Regions from separate parts of the Dehalobacter sp. DCM genome, predicted to be linked through region 1. Evidence: riboswitches for the same ligand, from Rfam matches in the RefSeq annotation. Region 1 holds a riboswitch; the other holds the start of a gene.
What was found. Region 1 has a riboswitch for cobalamin ahead of LPY66_RS06580 (precorrin-6A/cobalt-precorrin-6A reductase). Riboswitches for the same ligand answer to the same signal wherever they lie in the genome.
Positions count from the first base shown of each region.

Region 1 (6,945 bases):
GAGCTTCGGTATTTGTTGTTTTAAAACCATAATCCGGCAAAAAAGCCGTTTTACTTTGAATTCCGGCTAAAAAACCATGAATCCCGTCCGTTGCTTCCAGTTCCGTGACGCCTGCGGTTTTCTCCATTGACCATTCCAGTCCGTCGGGATTAGCAGATGCAAACCAGGAAACACCGCCGCCGATCACCAGGGCAGCGATCAAGAAGCCGATGACAACACGTTTAATTGCTTTGGTACCGGAAGTATTAGTTACTGCCGATTTTTCCAACAAGTCAGGCCGGGCTTTCCAAACGAAGGAAATTACGGCAGCGGTTACAAGCCCTTCAACAATGCCAATTGCCAGATGGATCGGCTGCATCATGAGTAGAAAAGCATTGAAAGGAAGTTCCGTTTTTCCAGACAAGAATGTCTCAAATACCACACTCAAAGCCCCCAGCTGAAGACCCGCAATCGCTGCGATCATTGAACCGGCAAGAATGCGTTTGGGCGAGATTCCTTTCTTTGTTATGGTTTTGTAAATCAGTGGATAAGCAAGAAAACACGTATAGAAACCAAGATTAAATACATTGCAGCCATAAGCTAACAACCCGCCGTCACCAAAAAATAAGGCCTGAATCAATAAAATGGCAGCCATCGTGATAAAGCCGGCATAGGGGCCGAGCAAAATGGCAAGCAAAAGTCCTCCCCCAAGGTGTCCGCTGGATCCTGTACCCGGGATCGAAAAATTAATCATCTGTGTAGCGAAAACAAATGCGCCCATTGCCCCCATTATCGGGATCTTTTTTTCATCCAGTTCAGCTTGGACTTTCTTTATCGAATAGGCAGCAACCCCTGCTGTCGCAGTCCACATTACCGCTCCAACGACCGGTGAAATTAATGCGTCAGCCATATGCATAATAATCACTCCTCTTAATTCTGCTGTCAAAATCATTATAGTGTGCTCGCATATTTTTACAATCCTGGTAGGGGGGATAAAATTCTGATCGTTAAAGGCGACGACTTGTTTGAAACAGTAAGAATATGAGGGTATAAAGGATGAAGGTATGAGCGAAAATGCAGAATAATAGCTTAGAATTAAACTGTACAGTTTTAAGCTAGCATGCTATAATATATCAAATTGAATATACAGTAATGAGTTATTCCTGCCCGAGGGCAAGAATTGAAAAGGGAAGTCAGTTGGAGCTGACGCGGTTCCCGCCACTGTACGAGGGAGTCGAATCACATAATGTCACTGGGATTAACCTGGGAAGACGTGATTCGATAAAGATCTTAAGCCAGGAGACCTGCTCATACTGGGTACTGTAACTACCTACGGGATGTTAGGGAGGTGAATGCCTTATGTTTTCGGAATTCTTACCGCTTTCTGATACAGGTTAGATCCTTTACCTTTTCATGGTAGAGGTTTTTTTCTATCCATGGAGGGATTACTGCCGCGGTGCCACGGATGGCAAGGAGCGGCGCTATCCATGGAGGGATTACTGCCGCGGTGCCACGGATGGCAAGGAGCGGCATTGTCTCGGTTTTATCTATAGGCTAAGGAGGTTCAAATGATTGTCCTTCTGGGAGAAACATCGGCAGCTTTTGAATTAAGTAAACATCTCCAAAACAGGGGGATCAATTTTATTAAGAAGTCGGCTTGGACGGTTAAAGACTGTTTGCCGGCGGATTCAGTTATTCTTGATGTCAGCCATCCTTTGAGTGATAAGTTCTGTTCACTGAGACAGTTATGTGAACAATTCCATATTCCGTACCTCAGATTAGAAAGACCTGAAACCCACATCCCAGAAAATTCCTTGATATTCCAGACATATAATTGGGATGAAGTTTTGTATCGTCTTAATGAGCGCGTTGGTGCATTACACCGGGAAAAAGGACGAAAGGTTAATGTTTTTGTTACTACCGGCAGTCACCAATTGGGTAGTATTGTACATAGCGCTTTTGCGGGCATGGCCCGTTTTATTGTCCGGGTTCTCCCTGAAGGACGACTGGTACAGAAATGCCAGGACTTAGGTATTCAACCCCGGGACATCGTCGCCATGCAAGGTCCTTTTTCCAAAGACATTAACAAAGCGCTTTTTAAGTTCTATGGAGCGGACGTCGTGTTGACAAAGGACAGCGGTCAAGCCGGCGGGACGGATACGAAAATTTCGGCTGCGTTAGAATCGGGTCTGGAAATCATTGTAATTCGAAAAAACAAAACGGACTATGGTTTGACCATGAGGAGTGTCAATGAAGTAATAACATGGCTTGATAATAATATTTTATGAGAAGATTTTAGTTTAGATCAAGAAGAAAGGTGACACGAATGAATACGAAACGAATAACAATGGTCGCAAGCATCACCCTGATGCTGATCTTATTGCCTCAAAATGTTTTTGCCATGCACATCATGGAAGGGTTTCTTCCCCCGGTCTGGTGTATCTCCTGGGGCGTTCTGTGCATCCCGTTTGTCGCGTATGGCTTATACGCCATGCGCAAAATAACCAATGAGTCTCCAAAACTAAAGTTGCTGCTGGCAATGGCCGGTGCGTTTGTCTTTGTCTTATCCTCTTTGAAAATACCTTCCGTTACCGGGAGTTGTTCACATCCTACAGGAACTGGTTTGGGAGCTATCTTGTTCGGCCCTGCCGTTATGAGCGTACTTGGCATTATTGTTCTTCTGTTCCAGTCGATTCTACTAGCTCATGGTGGGCTGACGACGCTTGGCGCCAATACCTTTTCCATGGCGATTGTCGGTCCGTTTATCGCCTACGGTGTTTTTCTGCTGGTGAAAAAACTAAAAGGACCGGAGTGGCTGGGCGTGTTTCTGGCGGCGGCCTTGGGGGATTTGGTTACCTACATTGTCACATCGTTGCAGCTGGCGGTGGCATTCCCTGCCGCAACTGGGGGTATTGCAGTCTCAGCCGGCAAATTTATGGGGATTTTTGCCTTTACCCAAGTGCCTCTGGCCATCAGTGAAGGCATATTAACGGTTATTATTTTTAACGCGATCAAGACTTACCTGAAAAGCGACGAACTTCATTCCTTAAAAGTATTTGCTGGGGGGGATTTAAGATGAGCAGTAGCAACAATATGCCGAATAATAAAAGCAGGCTGACAACCAATCTTGTCCTGATTGCCATCGTTATTTTGCTCGCCATTGTTCCGCTGGTTATGAACAAAAACGCTGAATTCGGCGGAGCAGACGGTCAAGCTGAAACGGCGATTACTGAAATTAATCCTGAATACACGCCGTGGTTTTCTTCTATTTTTGAGCCGCCCAGCGGAGAGATTGAAAGCTTACTGTTCTCTCTGCAAGCAGCACTTGGTTCCGGTATACTCTTTTACGGACTCGGCTATATGAAGGGACGCTATAAAAGGGAAGAGAAAAACAAAAACTAATATAAGGAAATCAAAAGATGATCAATATCGATAAATATGCCTATGCTTCCAAACTAAGTAAAACAAATCCCATGGAAAAAATGGCGCTTGCTTTGCTGACGTTATGTGTCTGTCTTTGGGCAAACTCTATCCTGCTTTCGGTTACCGTATTATTGATTATGAGCTGGTTGACTGTCAAAAAGGGAGGCATACCCCTCCCTTTTTTTCTTAAACTGATGCTCATACCAATGTCTTTCCTTATTCTGGGTGTCCTTATGATCGCTTTTCAAATTGTAAACGATCCGCATCAGTTTATTCTGGCTTTTCCAGTGTTTGGTTTTTATTTGGGATTCTCCAAACCCGGTATGGAGACGGCGATACAGCTTTTTTTCAAAGCTTTGGGAGCGGTGTCCTGTTTGTATTATTTGTCTTTGAATACGCCGATGGTTGATCTGCTGTCCGCACTGCGCAAGCTGAAATGTCCGCAGCTTATGCTGGAAATGATGAGCTTGATTTACCGGTTTATATTTGTGCTGATGGAAACTGCGGAGACCATGTATACGGCTCAAAATTCCCGCTTGGGTTATTCGAGCCTGAAAGCAGGGTATCGTTCGTTAGGGATGTTGGCCTCAACGCTTTTTATCCGGGCCTACAAACGTTCAGATGATATGTATACGGCGATGGAAGCCAGGGGATATGACGGCAAAATCGCCGTGTTGGAAGAAATAGCGCCCTTCTCTTGGCGGCGTTTCCTGGCAACAATAATAATGAATGTTGGTTTGATTACAGCGGTATTGCTGGCCAGACAGTATTGGGGAGGTTTGCTCTAATGAAGGACTGCATACTGGAAACGCAAATGTTATCTTACACGTATGCCGACGGGACCAGCGCTTTGGATGAGGTTACTCTGGGCATCAGAAAAGGGGAAACGACCGCGGTATTAGGAAGTAACGGCGCCGGAAAATCCACGTTGTTTCTGAACTTTAACGGGATTTTGAAACCGTCCTCCGGGCAAGTATTCTTCAGAGAGACGCCGCTTGATTATACAAAAAAAGGACTGCAGGAACTGCGCAGGAAGGTTGGTATTGTTTTTCAGGATCCGGATAACCAGCTTTTTTCCGCTAATGTTTATCAAGATATTTCTTTTGGGGCCGTTAATATGAAATTACCGGAAAAGGAAATTCGCCGCAGAGTGGAAATCGCGATGGAGCGAACAGGAATAACCCATCTGAAGAATAAAGCGACCCATTCTCTCAGCTTCGGTCAGAAAAAAAGGGTGGCTATTGCCGGGGTGCTTGTTATGGAGCCGGATATACTGGTGTTGGATGAACCGACAGCAGGGCTTGATCCGATGGGAGTCAGTGAGATCATGAAACTTCTTAAGGAAACCCAAAATGAACTTGGGCTTTCCATTGTTATCTCGACCCATGAGATTGATATTGTTCCGCTCTACTGCGATTTTGTTTATGTCCTGGATCGAGGAAAAGTCATTCTGGAAGGGACGCCGAAAGAAGTCTTTTCAGAAAAGGAAACGATTCGAAGTGTTAACTTAAGGCTGCCGCGAATTGGGCATCTAATGGAAATACTGAGGGCGAAAGATGATTTTGCTTTGACAGAATCGGCGATGACCATATCTGAGGCGCGGAAGGCATTAAATGATTGGAAGAATGAAAAATCAACAAAATAGATTGTTTTGGTTTCCTATTTTGCAGATTATCGCAGCCGCCGCTTTGTTCGGGGCCAGTGTCCCTTTGGCAAAGCTGCTGTTAGGGGATATTGCCCCTGTACCGCTGGCCGGATTCTTGTACATAGGCAGCGGTATGGGGATGTTGCTTTGGCGCGTTTTGTTTAAGGCTGATCAAGGCAGTTGCCGTGAAGCAAAAATTGTTAAACAGGATTGGCCATGGTTGATCGGGGCCATCTCATCCGGCGGAATAGCCGCTCCCATTGTCTTGATGGTTTCACTGAAACAGGCACCTGCTTCGACAGCTGCCCTTTTGTTAAATTTTGAAGGCGTGGCGACAACCATTATTGCCGGGATTGTGTTTAAAGAACACATCGGGAAGCGTATTTGGGGGGCAGTTCTATTAATTGCCGTTGCCAGCATCGCGCTGTCCTGGAATACTTCCGGGCAATGGGGTTTCTCCCTTAGTGCCGTCGGGGTACTCGCCGCTTGCGGCTTGTGGGGCGCGGATAACAATTTTACACGGAATATCTCAGCTAAAGATCCATATATGATTGTTGCCATCAAAGGTTCGTGTGCAGGAATATTCTCTCTGCTCCTGGCGCAAATTATCGGACAGCCATTTCCGCATTTGTCCTATGCGGTAATGGCAATGTTCTTGGGGTGTCTAAGCTATGGCTGCAGTATCGTTTTCTTTATTCAAGGCATGCGAGAACTGGGCTCAGCCCGGACAAGCGCCTTATATGGCATTGCGCCTTTCTTGGGAGCTGTTTTATCCATCGCCTTATATAGAGAGGTTCCGGAAATACAGTTTATTGTCGCAATGCCTGTGATGATACTGGGTGCCATTTTGTTATTAAAAGAAGACCATGTTCATTGGCACAGACATCACTATACCGAACATGAACACCGGCATTGCCATAGTGATGGGCATCATACCCACAGTCATCAGGGTGATACGAAATTGGAAAAAAACTATCATTCGCATGTCCACCAACACGAAGAGACAGAACATTGGCATGGGCACACGCCAAACATTCATCACCGGCATAGTCACTAGATGACAACAATCAGTTTTCTACATTACCGTGACTGTATGTAACCAATTGGAAAGAAGGAGTTGAGGGCGTTCCCAGCGTGTTTATGGAACAGGATAGTTTCGCGAGAAGTATTGAAAATTTGTCATATTGCCCTTTAGTTAATTGCCGGCAATGACATGTCAGGACGACCAATACCGGATTGCCGGCGATGTTGTTCAGCACTTTCAAAGCATGGATATAATTGCGGTTATCTTGTATTGTCCCAATAATAATTATTGGCATTTGACTCCATGATTCCCAGGATAGGTTAAGATAACGCAGCTTGTGATTGGCACGGGGATTTTGAGTCAGCAGACCAAGAATCAGGGGGGCTTCACACTCCGTATGCTGCGTATACGCTAGAAGATTAAATCCCGAATCAACGACAGCAATGTGACTGTCGATGATATTTTCGCTGATATCCAGTAAATCCTGTAAGCCGCGGCCAGCAATAAGAGAGCGCTGCATGTTGCTTTCCCACTCCTTGAAAGTCTTAAAAACCTCCTTAAACCTAAAAAACGAATCATAATTAATCTTACCGTCAAACATAATCACTCTTCTCAAAGCGTTGTCAGCCACGTATTCCTGTAAACCGTCCCGGGGACATAATAAGTAGAGGTTCGGAAAAGACTGACTTATTTTAACGGCTTTTGTGAAGTTACACACATAAAGGTAATCTGGGGAAAGACGGCTGCTATGGCAGCTTAGCATTTTGATCCCAAGAAATTTTGGATTTTCCTTTTTAGGGGCATAAGAAACAAGTGGAAAATGATCTAATAAAATATTTAATGTAACCGGCATCTTGGAACCTCCTTCCAAAAT
Region 1 covers NZ_CP092282.1:1,381,968-1,388,912, forward strand. The annotation lists gene LPY66_RS06575 (energy-coupling factor ABC transporter permease) at 1-895, opposite strand, end outside; cobalamin riboswitch at 1,117-1,304, shown strand; gene LPY66_RS06580 (precorrin-6A/cobalt-precorrin-6A reductase) at 1,548-2,267, shown strand; gene LPY66_RS06585 (energy-coupling factor ABC transporter permease) at 2,306-3,058, shown strand; gene LPY66_RS06590 (energy-coupling factor ABC transporter substrate-binding protein) at 3,055-3,381, shown strand; gene cbiQ (cobalt ECF transporter T component CbiQ) at 3,399-4,190, shown strand; gene LPY66_RS06600 (ATP-binding cassette domain-containing protein) at 4,190-5,047, shown strand; gene LPY66_RS06605 (DMT family transporter) at 5,028-6,104, shown strand; gene LPY66_RS06610 (hypothetical protein) at 6,115-6,924, opposite strand.

Region 2 (14,747 bases), 330 kb from region 1:
GCTGAAGGGATCATATCCTCAGTAGAGAAAATTTTACTGATCCGACTTTCCAATGATAAGCGTTTGAGTCCGGCATAAGCCAGCAACAAGGCACTGAATTCGCCGCTATCCAGTTTTCTTAAGCGGGTTATTACGTTGCCCCGGACCGGTTTGACCTGAAATCCCGGATAAAGATCATGAAGCTGGATCGTCCGTCGCGCACTGGAACAGCCTACCGCTTTCTCTTTGTCCATGTTCGCCATCGATTCCATATGCAGTGGCAGGACCAAGACGTCTCTGGGATCTTCTCTTTGGGAAAAAGCCACGATAGGCAGATCCTTCGGAAGTTCAGCCGGCATATCTTTCAGGCTGTGTACCGCGATATCGATCACACCCTCGTTCAAGGCTTTATCCAATTCTTTGACAAAAAGACCTTTACCACCGATTTTATCAAGAGTTTGTTCCAAAATAACATCCCCTGTGGTTTTCATGGTGATAAGCTCCAGTTCCAGTTCAGGATGGTTTTCCCGGATCATTCCCATGATCATCTCTGACTGGATTACCGCCAGCCTGCTATCCCGGCTGCCAACGATTATTTTCCTTTTTCCCATGCGGCTACCTCTATTCTGGTTAAACCTGTTATTTTATCTCCTAACAAATCTGACTTAAGCGATACTGTCATGATTAAATTAGGTTATTATGTCGCGATGTGTATCGGTTTCATTCCGAACAACTGGCGTGTCATTCCAGTAATTCATCCACGTGCAGTCTGAGCTTATCTGCAGCCTTCCTGACCCCCCTATGGTCTTCCCCGCTGGCCGTCAGCCCGATCACCATATTTCCTCGTCGGATCACAGCCGGGAAATAGAATGTACAGAGTTCTTTGGCATCCGCAACACTGATTGGAATGCCATGGCGTGTGCACTCTTCAGCAATTTGTCGGTTTACGTGGGAATCACTGGTTACGGCCAGGACCAGACATGCACCCTGACAGTCTCCTTCAGTATAGTGGCGGCGATACACGGAACACGTTTCATTGATTGCGAGGTCTGCTTCAAGCTCCGGAATGATTTCTGGGGCAATCACCGTTATGCTGGCCTTAAATTGCAGCAAGGTTCTGATTCTTCTTGCCGCGATTTTCCCGCCCCCGAAGATAACAATTTTTTTATTCTCCAGGGAGATAAAGAGCGGAAACCAAGGATGCTCCTGCTGCCATTCCAACGAATAGTCTGTAACCAATTTTTGTAGAAGCTCGTCTTTAGCGGTAATGGTACATTGCCCTGACCATACTGTCTGATGTGGATCTACAATATCTACCTTATCTGTATTATCTGCCTGATCTGTCTGCTCCCCTTGATTGGTTACCACGGCGCCAGGCTCGGGACGCTTAATCAGTATAACGGTAATACCGAGTTCCCGGGCTGCCTCCATTTTCTCCCGGAATCCTCCGGCGATACCGGAATCCTTGGTGACCAGGAAGTCAGCCTTGGCTGCTTGCAGCATCGCGATATTCAGCTCCGTGGAAAAAGGACCCTGCATATAGCTGATGTTGGACTTTTTGAAGCCAAGCATTTCGCACTTTGCCATCACTTCCGGCATGGGCAGGACTCTGGCAAAAACTCTTTCCCGGTAGTCCCGGACTATAGTAAAGGCGTCGATTTCCTTGCTCCCGCAGGTCAGGTAAATGTTGCCGGTGGTTTCGTTTAATATCTGGGCTGCTTCCCTGCTGCTATTTACGCTGATGATATTATCCGATACTTTCGGATCAGATACTGTTTTTTCTTGGTATGATTGATCCTCTGCTCTTTGCAGCCGGATATAGTCTGTTGATGTCTCAAGGCACGCTTCCCGGATATTATCCGTTACGACCCGGGCATAAGGGTGCGTAGTATCGATCACGCAGTCCGGCTTAACCTCCCCGATGAAAGCCTTCATTTCCTCCGGGCTCAAACGCCGGGCCTGAATGTGAATATTCCTGCCAGCCTGAATCAATTCCCGGCCATAATCGGTGGCCACTGAAACATAGACTTCGGCGTTGCTGCGGCGCAGCGCACCGACCAATTCCCTTCCTTCAGTTGTCCCGGCAATGATCCAGAATACCGGCTTTTTCATCATTTTTTATATCCCCTTGGTGTCACCAGTTTGTTATGAATGATCCGTGTCTGCGAATTTCCAATAATGACCGTCGTAAACATATCCACTTTTTTCTCTCGTAATTCCGTCAAACTGGAGACAAGCTCGTAGTTTTCGCCGTCTCTGCCAATACTGCGCACAATACCCGACGGTACACCATTGCTTTGATGACGCATTACAATATCACACGCTCTTTGCAAATAATCGTGCCGTTTCATGCTTGACGGATTATAGAGTACAATAACAAAATCCCCCTGGGCTGCCGCCGCCAACCGGGCTTCGATCTTTTCCCAGGGCGTTAATAAATCACTGAGACTAATCACGGCAAAATCATGGATGAGAGGCGCTCCAAGAACGGCGGCCCCGCTGCAGGCAGCGGTAATTCCCGGAATGACCTCAACCTCCAGCATGGGATAAGGCTCGGCAAGTTCCAGTACGATCCCTGCCATACCATACACTCCGGCATCGCCGCTGGAAACCACTGCCACTGTCGCACCCGCCAAAGCCTTTTCGATGGCTGTCCGACAGCGGTCGACTTCTCTTTTCATCGGGGTGGCAATTATTTCTTTCCCGGGGAATTGATCCTTGATCAAATCGATATAGAACGTATAGCCAACTAAGATGTCACTTTCCCGGAGTGCCTCCAGCGCACGGTTGGTCATTTGTTCCGGACCGCCCGGTCCTAAGCCTACCACATATATTTTCATCGTCTCTTTTTACCTTATCACTTTCTCTAAATTTGTAAAACACTCATTCCAAAGATCGCGATCAATACTGTCTCTGAATCCATACAGTACCGAGCTGACTACTTTTTCTGCGACTTGGGCCAATCGGTTTTCAAATGCCGTCTTTTCCTGATCACTTAAATCGAGATTCTCCAGATCTTTTTGCAAGTTGCGGCAGATTTTTTCCGAAGCTGAACTGGATATGTTTTGCAAAAGGGGCAGATAGTTCCGGATTTCAAAGGAGGCGATAAACTTCGCGATATGTTCCTCAATGATGGCATTTGCTGCAGCTAAAGAACGCTTATTTCGAAGCTCTGCCTTCGCCAGTCCCAGACTGTCCATATCCAGTAAAATGATATTATCTATTTCACGCACCGTAGGTTCAATATCCCGCGGCACGGCCAGGTCACAAAAAACTTTTGTTCCATACCCGGGGGCCAGGACTTCAGCCAAGGCCTCCGCTTTCACGGTATAATGCGGGCTGGACGTCACACTGACCACAATATCCATTTCCGCCATTTCAGCATAACGTTCTTCATAATCTACACCCTTGCAACGCTTCGGTAAGACATATGTCTTATGATTATGCTGTCTTAAGGTAATATAAACCTCTGCGCCGCACAATGCTAACTGGCTGGCGACGATCTTTCCCATCTCGCCGTTGCCGATGACCAGACAGCGTTTATTCACCAGAGAGGGCACAACTTCCTGAATTCTCTCCAGCGCTTTGGTCGCCACCGACACATCGGTTGCGGTCAGCTTAATCTCTGTTTTAACTTTCTTGGCAGAGGTCACTGCCATCTGGAACAGCTTTTCCAAATAAAGGTCCGCTGTGTTGGCTTCTCTGGCTTCCTCGATGGCGTTTTTGATTTGGGACAAAATCTGGCTTTCGCCCCAAATTTGGGACTTGAGTCCGCAGGCCGTCTGAAAAAGGTGAACATACGCTTCTTGGGAACGGCGAAGGACAAAGAGGTGCTCATAGTTTTCCCGTTCTGTCTTCTCCAAGTTTTTCAGGTCACATAGAACTTGGGCCAAATCAACCATGTAACCCTCTTTTTCGCTGAGCCATAGCTCCGTACGGTTACAGGTGGAAATAATCACGGCCCCTTCCATACCGTCCCTTTTGACAACAGCCTCCATCGCTTGTCTGCTTTGAGTCGGCGTAAAGGCAAACAGTTCACGTTCCTTTAAGGACGCTTTTTCATGATCGATGCCGATCATTCTAATATTCAAAGCTAACCCTCCATTCCTTCTGGGCCAGAGCAACGGTCACCCCATGAGCGGATACTTTCGGACTGATCAGGCTCCCACCGGCGCTTGCCAGTACGGCAGCCCGTTCACAAACATTACCGACACCGGTAATCGTGCTGACAAATTCTGACTCTGTATAGTTACCCGGTACGGTAAGAAGCTGGTCTTTCGTATAAAAATGCAGCGGCAGGCTATTTTGGGCAGCAAAGTCCTGCAAACCCTGTTCATCTTCCTTAAGGTCGATGCTGGCAATCCCTGCAACCGCCTCGGGACTGATCCTGTTTTTTTCCAGCTGCTCCAATACGAGCTCTCCGATCTCTTTCTGCGGCGTACCTCGCCGGCAGCCGATCCCGAGATATACCGTCCGCGGAACAATATTCAACGTGTGTGTAAATGGGTGTATCTTGGCATTCAGCGAAACACAAATGCCAAGATCAAGGTCAGGTCGATCCTTTTGGATTAGTCGGGGCAATTTTCCTTCAATTTTCAGTTCGCTGTAAAAGCCCACAGGCTTAGCTGCCAGCAGCCGCGCTGAGATTTCTTTCGCTGCTTTCATATCGGATATCCAGGCATCATGGACTGCGGCCCATTCGTCAACGGCAAAGAGATTGTTGACATCTGTAGCGGTAGTAAGCACCGGGACGGCCTGCAGCGACTCAGCAATCCTGTCGGCCAGCCTATTGGCACCGCCAATATGACCGGACAAAAGCGGAATGACAAACTTTCCCTTTTCATCAAGGCATATAATTGCCGGATCGGCCGTCTTATCCCGGACGAAGGGGGCGATGGCCCGCACTGCGATCCCACAGGCCCCGACAAATACCAAGGCCTCATTCGCCGTAAACAGTCTGCCCGTGAAGCTTATTAAATCAGGCAGGATCGGCTCTGCCAGCTCCGTGCCGCCGATTTGTCCGCAAAGTTTTTCCGGCAGATAACAGCGGGCTTCATCACCCTGGGATGCAAACACCTTTTTTATTTTCTGTGCGAGATCCGCACCGTTGACCGTAAAGGCCAGGATGCCTATTTTCATGATCAACCCTCATTTTCAAGATCGCGAATCGTTACCTTCCCGAAATTCATGGGTAAATGTCGGATCATAGAGTTTGGAACGGTCGTAGACATCCCCCAAAAACCATCCTACGAGAATCAACGCGGTCTTGGTGATCTGATTGTCGCGGGCTGTTTGGGCCAAGGTCCCTACCGTACAATGGAAATGTTTCTCGTCGGGCCATGTGGCCTTATAGACGATGGCCGTCGGTGTGTCAGCTGTATAACCGCCTGCGATCAGCTTAGCACTTAAATTATCCAGCATCCCGGTACTGAGAAAAATCGCCATGGTGGCCTGATGGGATGCCAATAGCGCAATATCTTCTTTCGGTGGTACCGGAGTTCTGCCTTCCATCCGGGTGATGATCACAGTCTGACTGATGTCCGGTAAGGTATATTCTTTCTTTAGGGAGGCAGCTGCACCGAAAAAAGAGCTGACTCCGGGAACCACTTCGTAAGGAATTTTTTCTTCATCGAGCAGATCCATTTGTTCACGGATCGCACCGTAAATGCTCGGATCACCGGTATGCAGGCGAACCACTTTTTTTCCAGCCCGTTCGGCAGGAACCATCACTGCGATCACGTCTTCCAACGTCATTTTCGCACTGTCGTAAATGACACATTCTTTTTTTGTAACGCTCAAATGTTCCGGATTAACCAATGAACCGGCATAGATGACAACATCGGCCTGTTCTAAGAGCGTTCTGCCGCGCACGGTAATCAAATCAACTGCTCCCGGACCGGCTCCAACAAAATAAATCATTTGGTGATCTCCTTTTCTTTGACAATGATCGTCGAAAAATAGCTTGCTTTCCCCTTGGCATTTCGGATATCATGATACACTCTCTCCGTGGGCATACCGCAGCATTCTACCATCTGGGTATCCTCAACCAGGTCTCTGCTGAGCAATTCTTCCTTCACGTTGCTGAATTCTTTGCCGGATTTCATTAGGACCTTGGTCCCGCCCCAACTCAGATAATCGAAGGATCCCTCATAGGATGCCGGAATAATGTGCAGCGGCTGCGCTCCCTCGCAAAGGGGGGTGTTGAGCCGGGCGGCAACTGCGCAGAAAGAGGGGACTCCCGGTATCAGCCGGGCATCATAACCCGCATCCAGTACTCGGTTGTGCAAATAAATATATGTCGAGTAGATTGACGGGTCCCCGAGGGTCAGAAACGCCACCGACCTGTTCTGTTTGAGCTGGTCCATGATGAGCTCAGCCGCTTTTTGATGGCTTTGTGCCAGTATTTGAGCATCCCGGGTCATCGGCATATAGAGTTCGAGTATTTCTTTTTGGGAAAGATCAACGGCCTGCTTAGCGATATTCCAGGCGGTCATTTCTTTTTCATCGGTACGCGGAACAGCAATCAGGTCTGCTTCTTTGATGATCCGTATCGCCTTCAGCGTCATTAGTTCAAAGTCCCCAGGCCCAACGCCTATTCCATATAATGCTGCGTTCATGCTGTTTCCATCCTTTTAAGCTTATTTATGATTTCATCTGCTTCCGGAGTTTTGCCCAAGATGCCCTGTTCGTTAGTGTACAAGATCACACCGGCTTTCACTTTGTTTTGCAGACGGTAATGTACATAGTCATTGATTTTTAACATAATCGACGCGAATACATCGTTGCGGAGGCCATAGCGGTCCAAAACGGCAACCGCTTCCGGTGCTGTCAGACAACGCATGATCTCCTGAACGATCTCCCGCGAAGCACCGTGAAGGGCTGCATGAACGGCGATAACCTCCATCCGGCAGTCCGCATAGCGAGAATGGGTATTCATGATACCGGCAGCCAGCTTAACCAGTTTTCCGGCATGTCCGATCAAAAGCAGGCTGTCAAAGCCCAATTCCACGGTAAAATCGAGCATTTCACCAATATAGTTACTGCACTGGACCAAGGTATTCTGTAATCCTAATGTCCCGCGGGCAAATGTTTCCCCGTAGTTTCCCGGGCACACCAACAGATGGCGGCAGCCCTTTTCCTTTTGCTGGTTCATCTCAAGCCGAACCGTATCGATCAACGCTTTCTCGCTCATGGGTTCAACCATGCCGGAAGTCCCCAAAATCGAAATCCCGCCGACGATACCCAAACGGGGATTGAAAGTTTTCCTGGCAACCGCTTCCCCTTCCGGAACAGAAATCGTAATAGTGAGACCACCCTCATAGCCCAGCGCGTTGCAGACTTTCTCTGCTTCCGCGATGATCATACTTCGGGGAACCGGATTGATTGCTGCTTCTCCTACTGGGCAGGCCAGTCCGGGCTTTGTGACCCGGCCAACTCCCGTGCCGCCGTCGACGCGAATAGCCTGCTCTTGCGCTTTGGCAACCGTAGCGAAAATGAGGATCCCGTCGGTCACATCCGGATCATCGCCGCTGTTTTTTTTGACGGCACAGGTCACCTGATGATCATCCCGCTGTATTTCCAGTACTTTCATCGTGGTGACGATGCCTTTCGGTGTAGCAATGGCTATTTCCGTACACAGTTCGCCGCTCAGCAGCATCACAGTTCCGGCTTTGGCTGCTGCCGCCGCGCAGGATCCTGTCGTGAAGCCGCAGCGCAGTTTTTTATTTTGTTTGAGGACATAAAGTTCTGCCTGGTCCATAAGTACTTATTTCCTTAGTTTAAATTTATTTCTATGTAAAGCTCAATTAACTTTATTTGAAGTATATCGAAATCTCCAGAAGATATCCGATTTATTGGAAGCCGTAAATTGATATTCCGGATTTCTTCTTGTCATCCGTGACATAAGTGAAGCGCCAACTCTCCATATGGACTAAGCCGATAGTTTGCAATAAACAAGGTACTGCGAATTATGAATGATCTTTGTTCGGCCCAGTTGTTCATCCGTGAACAGAAAAAAAATCTCTCAACTCGTTATGTTGAGAGGTTATATTCGAAGGAAATACCTTTTGAAATACCACACACCTCTCTATCGCTCGTAGAGTATAACGGTGAGATCAAACAGGCAGGTCTTCTGGCTCCAGTATCATCATTCTCCAGACCTTCCCAGTTTCCCAGTGGCATTCCTGAAGAACTCCTCTATTACAGCGGCGTGACCGCGCGGGCTTTAACCCGACTTTCCTTTTCACTAAATGATGCTGCCTGCATCATTCAACACCTGTTCTACACGTATTCAATTATCCATTAAGTTGGATTCAATCGTTTTTGGATATAATCCAGACTCATTATAGCGCCCTTTTATAATGGAATCAACTATTATTTTCGACAATATTATTCTCTAAATATCATTGTCTACTATCACTCGCGGCACTCTTTTGGTCAAGCCGCAGGTGATCTCATAACTGATAGTCCCGCAACGGCCCGCAATTTCATCGGCTGTAATTCGATCTTCCCCGCAATCGCCGATTAAGATCGCTTCGTCCCCTTCGTCTACCCCGCGAATATCGGTCACATCCACCATCGTTTGGTCCATACAGATCCTGCCGATGATCGCCGCCCGTTTCCCTTTGATCAGGACCTCACCGTTATTGGACAATGACCGCCGCCAACCGTCAGCATAGCCGATCGGGAGCGTCGCCACTTGCGTCGGACGTTCCGCAACAAAGGTCCTGCCATATCCGACACTCTCCCCTTTGCGGATTGTTTTCAATTGAGATATACGCGTCTTCAATGAAAGTACCGGTTCAAATCCTGCTTCCTGGCCGGTATGCGTCATCGGCAAAAGTCCATATAAAATAATCCCCGGACGGCAAAGTTCAAAATGACTTTCAGGCACTTGGATGATCGCTGCAGAATTAGCCGCATGGCGGATCGGAATAGTAATTCCGGCAGCACGTAACTGATCACGAAGGGTATTAAATAGCGTTAGCTGTTTGGAGACATAGGTCAGATCGGTGCCATCAGCAGTAGCGAGATGCGTATAGATTCCTTCCAAAAAAAGACCGGGAAGCCCGGCAATCTTTTGAATCGCTTCAAACGCATTATCCCGAAACCCGATCCTGCCCATCCCTGTATCCACTTTGATATGCAGCCTGGCTGTTTTATGCAACTTCTCGGCCGCAGCCGATAGGGCCTCAGCCTGGCGCAGTTGAAATACCTCCGGGATAATATCATCTCTGACCATGATCTCCGAATACTCCGGGAGCGTCGGTCCGATGACCATGATGGCAATATCCGGAAATTCCTTCCGCAATTCCAGTGCTTCATCTAATATCGCAACGCCAAAACGAGTTACCCCTTCTTCTCTTAAAGCGCGGACTACCGCTATGGCACCGTGTCCGTAGGCATCTGCCTTGACAATGGGCATCACATCACTTTTGGTGAAACTTTTTACCCTTCTGAAATTTCGTTTCAATGCGCCTAAATCAATTTCTGCCCAAACCGGACGAAAAAATTCCATTTTATTCTCCTCATGTGTTCTGTCCATATATTAATTTTTTTGCTCTTCAATTTCTCTGCGAACCTTGGGCAAATACTCCGTTACTTCCGATGCGGTATAGCCAGATAACCCATATTGCTCTTTCAAGGAATCCGCTGCTTTACCATGAAGGTATACTCCCATACACGCTGCACCAAGTGGCGGCACGCCTTGGGCAGTCCAGGATAGGATACTGCCAGTCAGGACATCCCCGGTACCGCCTGTACCCAAGCCAGTATTCCCGGTCATATTAAGGAATACTCTCCCGTCAGGTGATGCCACAATGGTACCCGCCCCCTTAAGAACGATGATAGCTCCCCACTCAACAGCTTTAGCCATCGCAATCTTAAGGCGGTCGTCCTGTACTTCCGCTGGTGTCATACCGCATAAGCGTGCCATTTCACCCGGATGCGGCGTTAAAATGAGATTGCCCTTACCTTTCCTGGCACTTAAGAGTTCCGGTTCCTTCGCCATCAGGTTTAACGCATCGGCATCGAGTATGACTGGAATATTTGTCTCTACAAGTATATTTTTTATAACTGCAAGAAATGACTCCGTTTGCTTAAGTCCCGGTCCAACAGCACAAGCATCTGCATCCGTCAGCCGCTCTTTGATATTTAGCCAGGCATTGGCTGAGAGCATTTCATAGTCCGGCGCCGGCCAAACGGTTGCTTCGATTACACCCAGATCAACTGTTTCCGCGATTGCTTCCGGTGTTACGATCTGAAGCAGTCCGATACCGCAGCGTAGAGCAGAACGCCCGGCTAACATGACGGCGCCGCTCATCCCCAATGATCCGCCGATCAATATCCCCTTGCCATGTGTCCCTTTGTGCCCTAATGGATGCCGAATCGGGATGAGCGGTTTGATAACTTCATCCGTTAAAAGGTAGGCAAATATTTTTTCCTCGCTGATGACAATTTCCGGTATAGAAATCGGATCCGTCACCAGCCTTCCTGTATAAATCAGGCCTTCTCCCAGAAAATGCCCCAGCTTTGGCAGCCCAAACGTAACAGTGACATCCCCTTTTACCGCAATATTATGTACTTTTCCGGTATCCGTTTCTAACCCGCTGGGGATATCAATGCAAACAACAGGAAGATCTGTTTTATTCAAATCTTCAATGAAACCCTGGATAAATTCAGGAATAGCCCCTTTAAAACCGGTGCCATAGAGTGCGTCAACAGCCACATTCGATTGCATCAGTGCCAGTTTGAACAAACGAAGCTGTTTTTCATCATCAACCGGGATAATCTTTTCACCCATTTTTTGATATAAATCATAGTTTAACCTGGCATCCCCTTGCAGTTCGGTGGGGACAGCAAAGAGAAAAACAGTTACTTCCATCCCTAAAATGCGGAGGTGCCTGGCGACAGCCAGACCGTCACCGCCGTTGTTTCCTTTACCGACAAGTATGACGGCCTTTTGTCCGCGCAGACATTTTCCGCCAACTTCCAGAAGGGATTTTATTTCCCGAACCACAGCCAGAGCAGCATTTTCCATGAGAATTGATCCCGGGATGCCGAAGTCATTAATGGCATGGGAATCAATATTGCGCATTTGTCCGGCACTTACAATACGCATCTTATAGCCCTCCTCGGAAAATTATATTTCTTATTGAATATACTTTTATTATTATAGCGTACTGCGTCAAATGAAAAAAGCGTTTATACCAAAATGGCCGACGCAATTGCCATCTCCTTGGTATGAGAAAGGCTGAGACGCACTATGCCGGCCCCTCTTGCTCGGGCTATGATACACGCTCTGTCACTAAGTACAACATAGGGTTCTCCTGTTGTGTTCTGGAATATTTCAATATCATGCCAGGAAACACCGCTAAGTCCAATCCCCAAAGCCTTTAAAACCGCTTCTTTACCGGCAAATCGAGCCGCTAAAGAAGCGATGTTTTTATTCTCGAGCAGAGCCAGTTCTTTTTCCGTAAATAGACGAGCGGCTAATCTGGGGTGTCGTCTGTATGCTTGCTCAAACCGTGAAATTTCAATTATATCAATTCCAGGATACACGCTGATCCTCATTTCTAAACATTATTCCTAATGAAGGCAACTTTTCTATCCATTCGCATCATTATCCATTAATGCCATATTATTATCCGTCAGCGTCATGATGTCATCGGACCTGTTGACAGGACTATCCGGCTTGATGATTTCCGAATAGGGAAGCCGCATGGTTACGGTCGTACCTTCTCCAAGTTTACTTTCAAACGTTAAACCGTATTCTTCGCCGTACATTCCCTTGAGCCGGGCATGAACATTGGCAAGTCCTACGCCGTTGCCGGAACCGACACCGGGTAGAAGAACATCTTTTAATCGTTCTTCTTCGATACCCATACCATTATCTATCACTTTCACCATCAGTTCGGAGTTTCCATCGTCCTTTTCCATTTTTGTTACGTTGATGGTTACGATACCATTCGGTGTAAGCATGGGGGTAATACCATGTTTCACCGCATTTTCCACTAACGGTTGGATGCTTAATCGGGGGACTTCTGCGTTCATAAGATCCCTCGGAATCTCATGCTTTATTTTCAGTTTTTTCCCAAAACGCGCTTTTTCCAAGACAAAATAATTATTTACGAACTCCATTTCTTCCAACAGCGAGATTTGAGTACCCCTGGACTTTAATGCCTTCCGGAAGAATTCTGCCAGATGGATCAGCAGCCTCCGGGCACGATTGGGATTCGTCCGACTGGTGGCAATAATCGTATTAAGCACATTAAAAAAGAAATGCGGATTAATCTGTGCCTGCAGGGCATCGAGACGAGCTTCCATGGCCAAATTCGCCTGATGGTCCAACTCGGCGATTTCCACCTGGAGGCTTAAGATCTGACCCATTCCAATGGCTAAGCGAGCGATATCCGGCGATATTGCTCCACCTTTTGTCTCATAGAGTTTAAACGTCCCGACAACATTGCCGCGGCAAACCAAAGGGACAATGATTGCTGCTGCTAACGGGCAATCACAACTCCCGAACATGGGGCAGTTTAATCCGGCTTGTGTCTCTACTATTTTATACTTAGCCGTCCGTATGACTTCCCGTGTGGCTTCAGTCAGGATTTTATCCCCAGGATGGTGCATCTCACAGCCGGCCCCAAGATACGCCAGCTGTTTTTCACAGTCAGTGATCGAGACGGCCGCGACCTGTGAAATATCCTGTATGATCCTTGCGATTTCTGCTGCGTTTTGTTCATTTAACCCACCGCGCATATAAGGCAGTGTCTCATGTGCTATTTTCACGCTCAATGCTTCACGCTGCATCGTATTTTGGGGTGCTGCTTTTTTCTCCATTCTCTTTTTTTCCCAGTAGTAATAACAGGCATCCAAGATCATAAAGGCAGCAAGAAGGTAAGCATTTTCCAGATAAATACCGAGTATTATTTCTAAAATAAAAACCAGCAAGAGTACAGTATCTTTATTCCTATTCCAAATGGTAATCATCTTTACTTTGGCTTTACTTGTTTTCAAAACGTTTTCTGTCATAATCGTTTCTTCACGCCCTTTTTAAGTAAGGTCTGGATTTTCTTTCTTCCTTCCTCTGAATTTAGAACGAGAAGTAAAATATCACCTGCGTCTAAAAGGAAGTCCGCACCGGGCGAAAAGTTCTCGACACCGTTACGAACGACACCGACAACCGTTGCGCCAGTCTTTTCTCTTACCTTTAGCTCGGTCAATGTTGAACCTACCGCTGCTGAATCCTGCGGAATCTCTATTTCCTGAACATCATTCCAGCGCGTAATAAATCGATCGGCATACGTAGAAACCTTTTGTAAAAGGGTGTCAATCTGTTTATCAATTTCTTTTCGTTTATCCATCAAACTTTTTAACTCATCCATAAATGCTTGGATCTCATTTTTTTGGTCAAAGGATTTTAGAAATTTTTCAGCTTCCGTACGTGAAACCACAACGATACCGCTGCCCTGTTTGACCTCAACGACACCTTCGCTTTGCAGGATTGCTATGGCTCTGCGGATGGTTTCAGGAGAAACATTGAATCTTCCGGCTAACGTCGATCTTCCATGAATCTTATCGCCCTCATGATACTCCCCAAGAACGACAGCATGTGCAATTTCATAGGCGATTTCCTGATACCTTGCCTGTTCCAATTTAAACCCCTTACTTTCGCGTACGTAATAAATCTTTACTTTTCCTGTTGTTACAATTCTACCCCAGGGGAATAGGGATGACAATGGTTTTTTAGGCATTATACCCTACTTTTGACACAGATAACCTATTTGCCGGTTAAATACTGTCATCTAAGATGATTTACACGATTTTAGCCGGATTATTCGTAATCATTCACACTATTTCTATTAAAATGCGCAAATTATGCAATTATTTCCCCCTTGCATCTGACAACTTTAAATGTTATGATTGGTTGGCAGTAAATATTTTACTTATATCTGCTTTTTTCTTTATACGGTGTTGGAATTCCTGATTGATGAGGAGGGGATATTATGGCGATTGCTTTATATCGAAATGATCATGAATCCCGTTCATTTGCTTTGAAACGAGCCGCTGAGCTAAGACATCATGCCCAACCCTATCTTAAAAAGGCTGCCATCATTCCTACTGGATTTAATATATCGGAGTTGTACCATTCTCAAAGAGACAGAATTTGCCATTTCTTTAATGCCTCTCTGGAAGATTGGAATGATTGGCGCTGGCAGATGGCCCATAGAATTACTGACGCCAGCATTCTAAGCGCTATTTTCCCAATGACTAAAGAGAAAATTATGGAGATTACCCAAGTTGGTCGTGTTTACCGTTGGGCAATTTCCCCCTATTACTTAAGCCTAATGGATTTTAGCAACCCGCGTGACCCTATTGCCATGCAAGGGTTACCAAGCATAGACGAACTGCAGGATAAGTATGGCGAGACAGATCCTATGGGTGAAGTTTTGAATTCACCTGCCGCCTGCATTACCCGACGTTATCCTGATCGATTGATTATTAACGTGACCAATATGTGCGGGATGTACTGTCGTCATTGCCAGCGCCGCCGAAATATTGGAGAAACAGATGAACATAAATCAACCCAGGAACTTGTAGAAGCCCTCAATTATATTCGTATGAATCCCGAGATCAGGGATGTCCTGGTAACCGGGGGAGACGCACTCCTATTAAGTGATGATGTACTGGATTGGCTCCTTTCGGAACTACACGCCATCCCTCATGTCGAAATTAAGCGTATAGGTACCCGGGTACCGGTAACGTTA
Region 2 covers NZ_CP092282.1:1,045,007-1,059,753, reverse strand. The annotation lists gene hemC (hydroxymethylbilane synthase) at 1-590, opposite strand, end outside; gene cobK (precorrin-6A reductase) at 721-2,094, opposite strand; gene cobJ (precorrin-3B C(17)-methyltransferase) at 2,091-2,819, opposite strand; gene hemA (glutamyl-tRNA reductase) at 2,829-4,070, opposite strand; gene LPY66_RS05135 (cobalt-precorrin 5A hydrolase) at 4,060-5,118, opposite strand; gene cobM (precorrin-4 C(11)-methyltransferase) at 5,134-5,898, opposite strand; gene cobI (precorrin-2 C(20)-methyltransferase) at 5,895-6,596, opposite strand; gene cbiD (cobalt-precorrin-5B (C(1))-methyltransferase CbiD) at 6,593-7,738, opposite strand; cobalamin riboswitch at 8,084-8,273, opposite strand; gene alr (alanine racemase) at 8,375-9,496, opposite strand; gene LPY66_RS05110 (NAD(P)H-hydrate dehydratase) at 9,527-11,098, opposite strand; gene acpS (holo-ACP synthase) at 11,182-11,538, opposite strand; gene LPY66_RS05100 (sensor histidine kinase) at 11,584-12,969, opposite strand; gene LPY66_RS05095 (GntR family transcriptional regulator) at 13,008-13,634, opposite strand; gene eam (glutamate 2,3-aminomutase) at 13,986-14,747, shown strand, end outside.
Region 2: it holds a riboswitch for cobalamin, as region 1 does, so the genes downstream of both, cbiD (cobalt-precorrin-5B (C(1))-methyltransferase CbiD) here and LPY66_RS06580 (precorrin-6A/cobalt-precorrin-6A reductase) in region 1, are expected to answer to the same signal.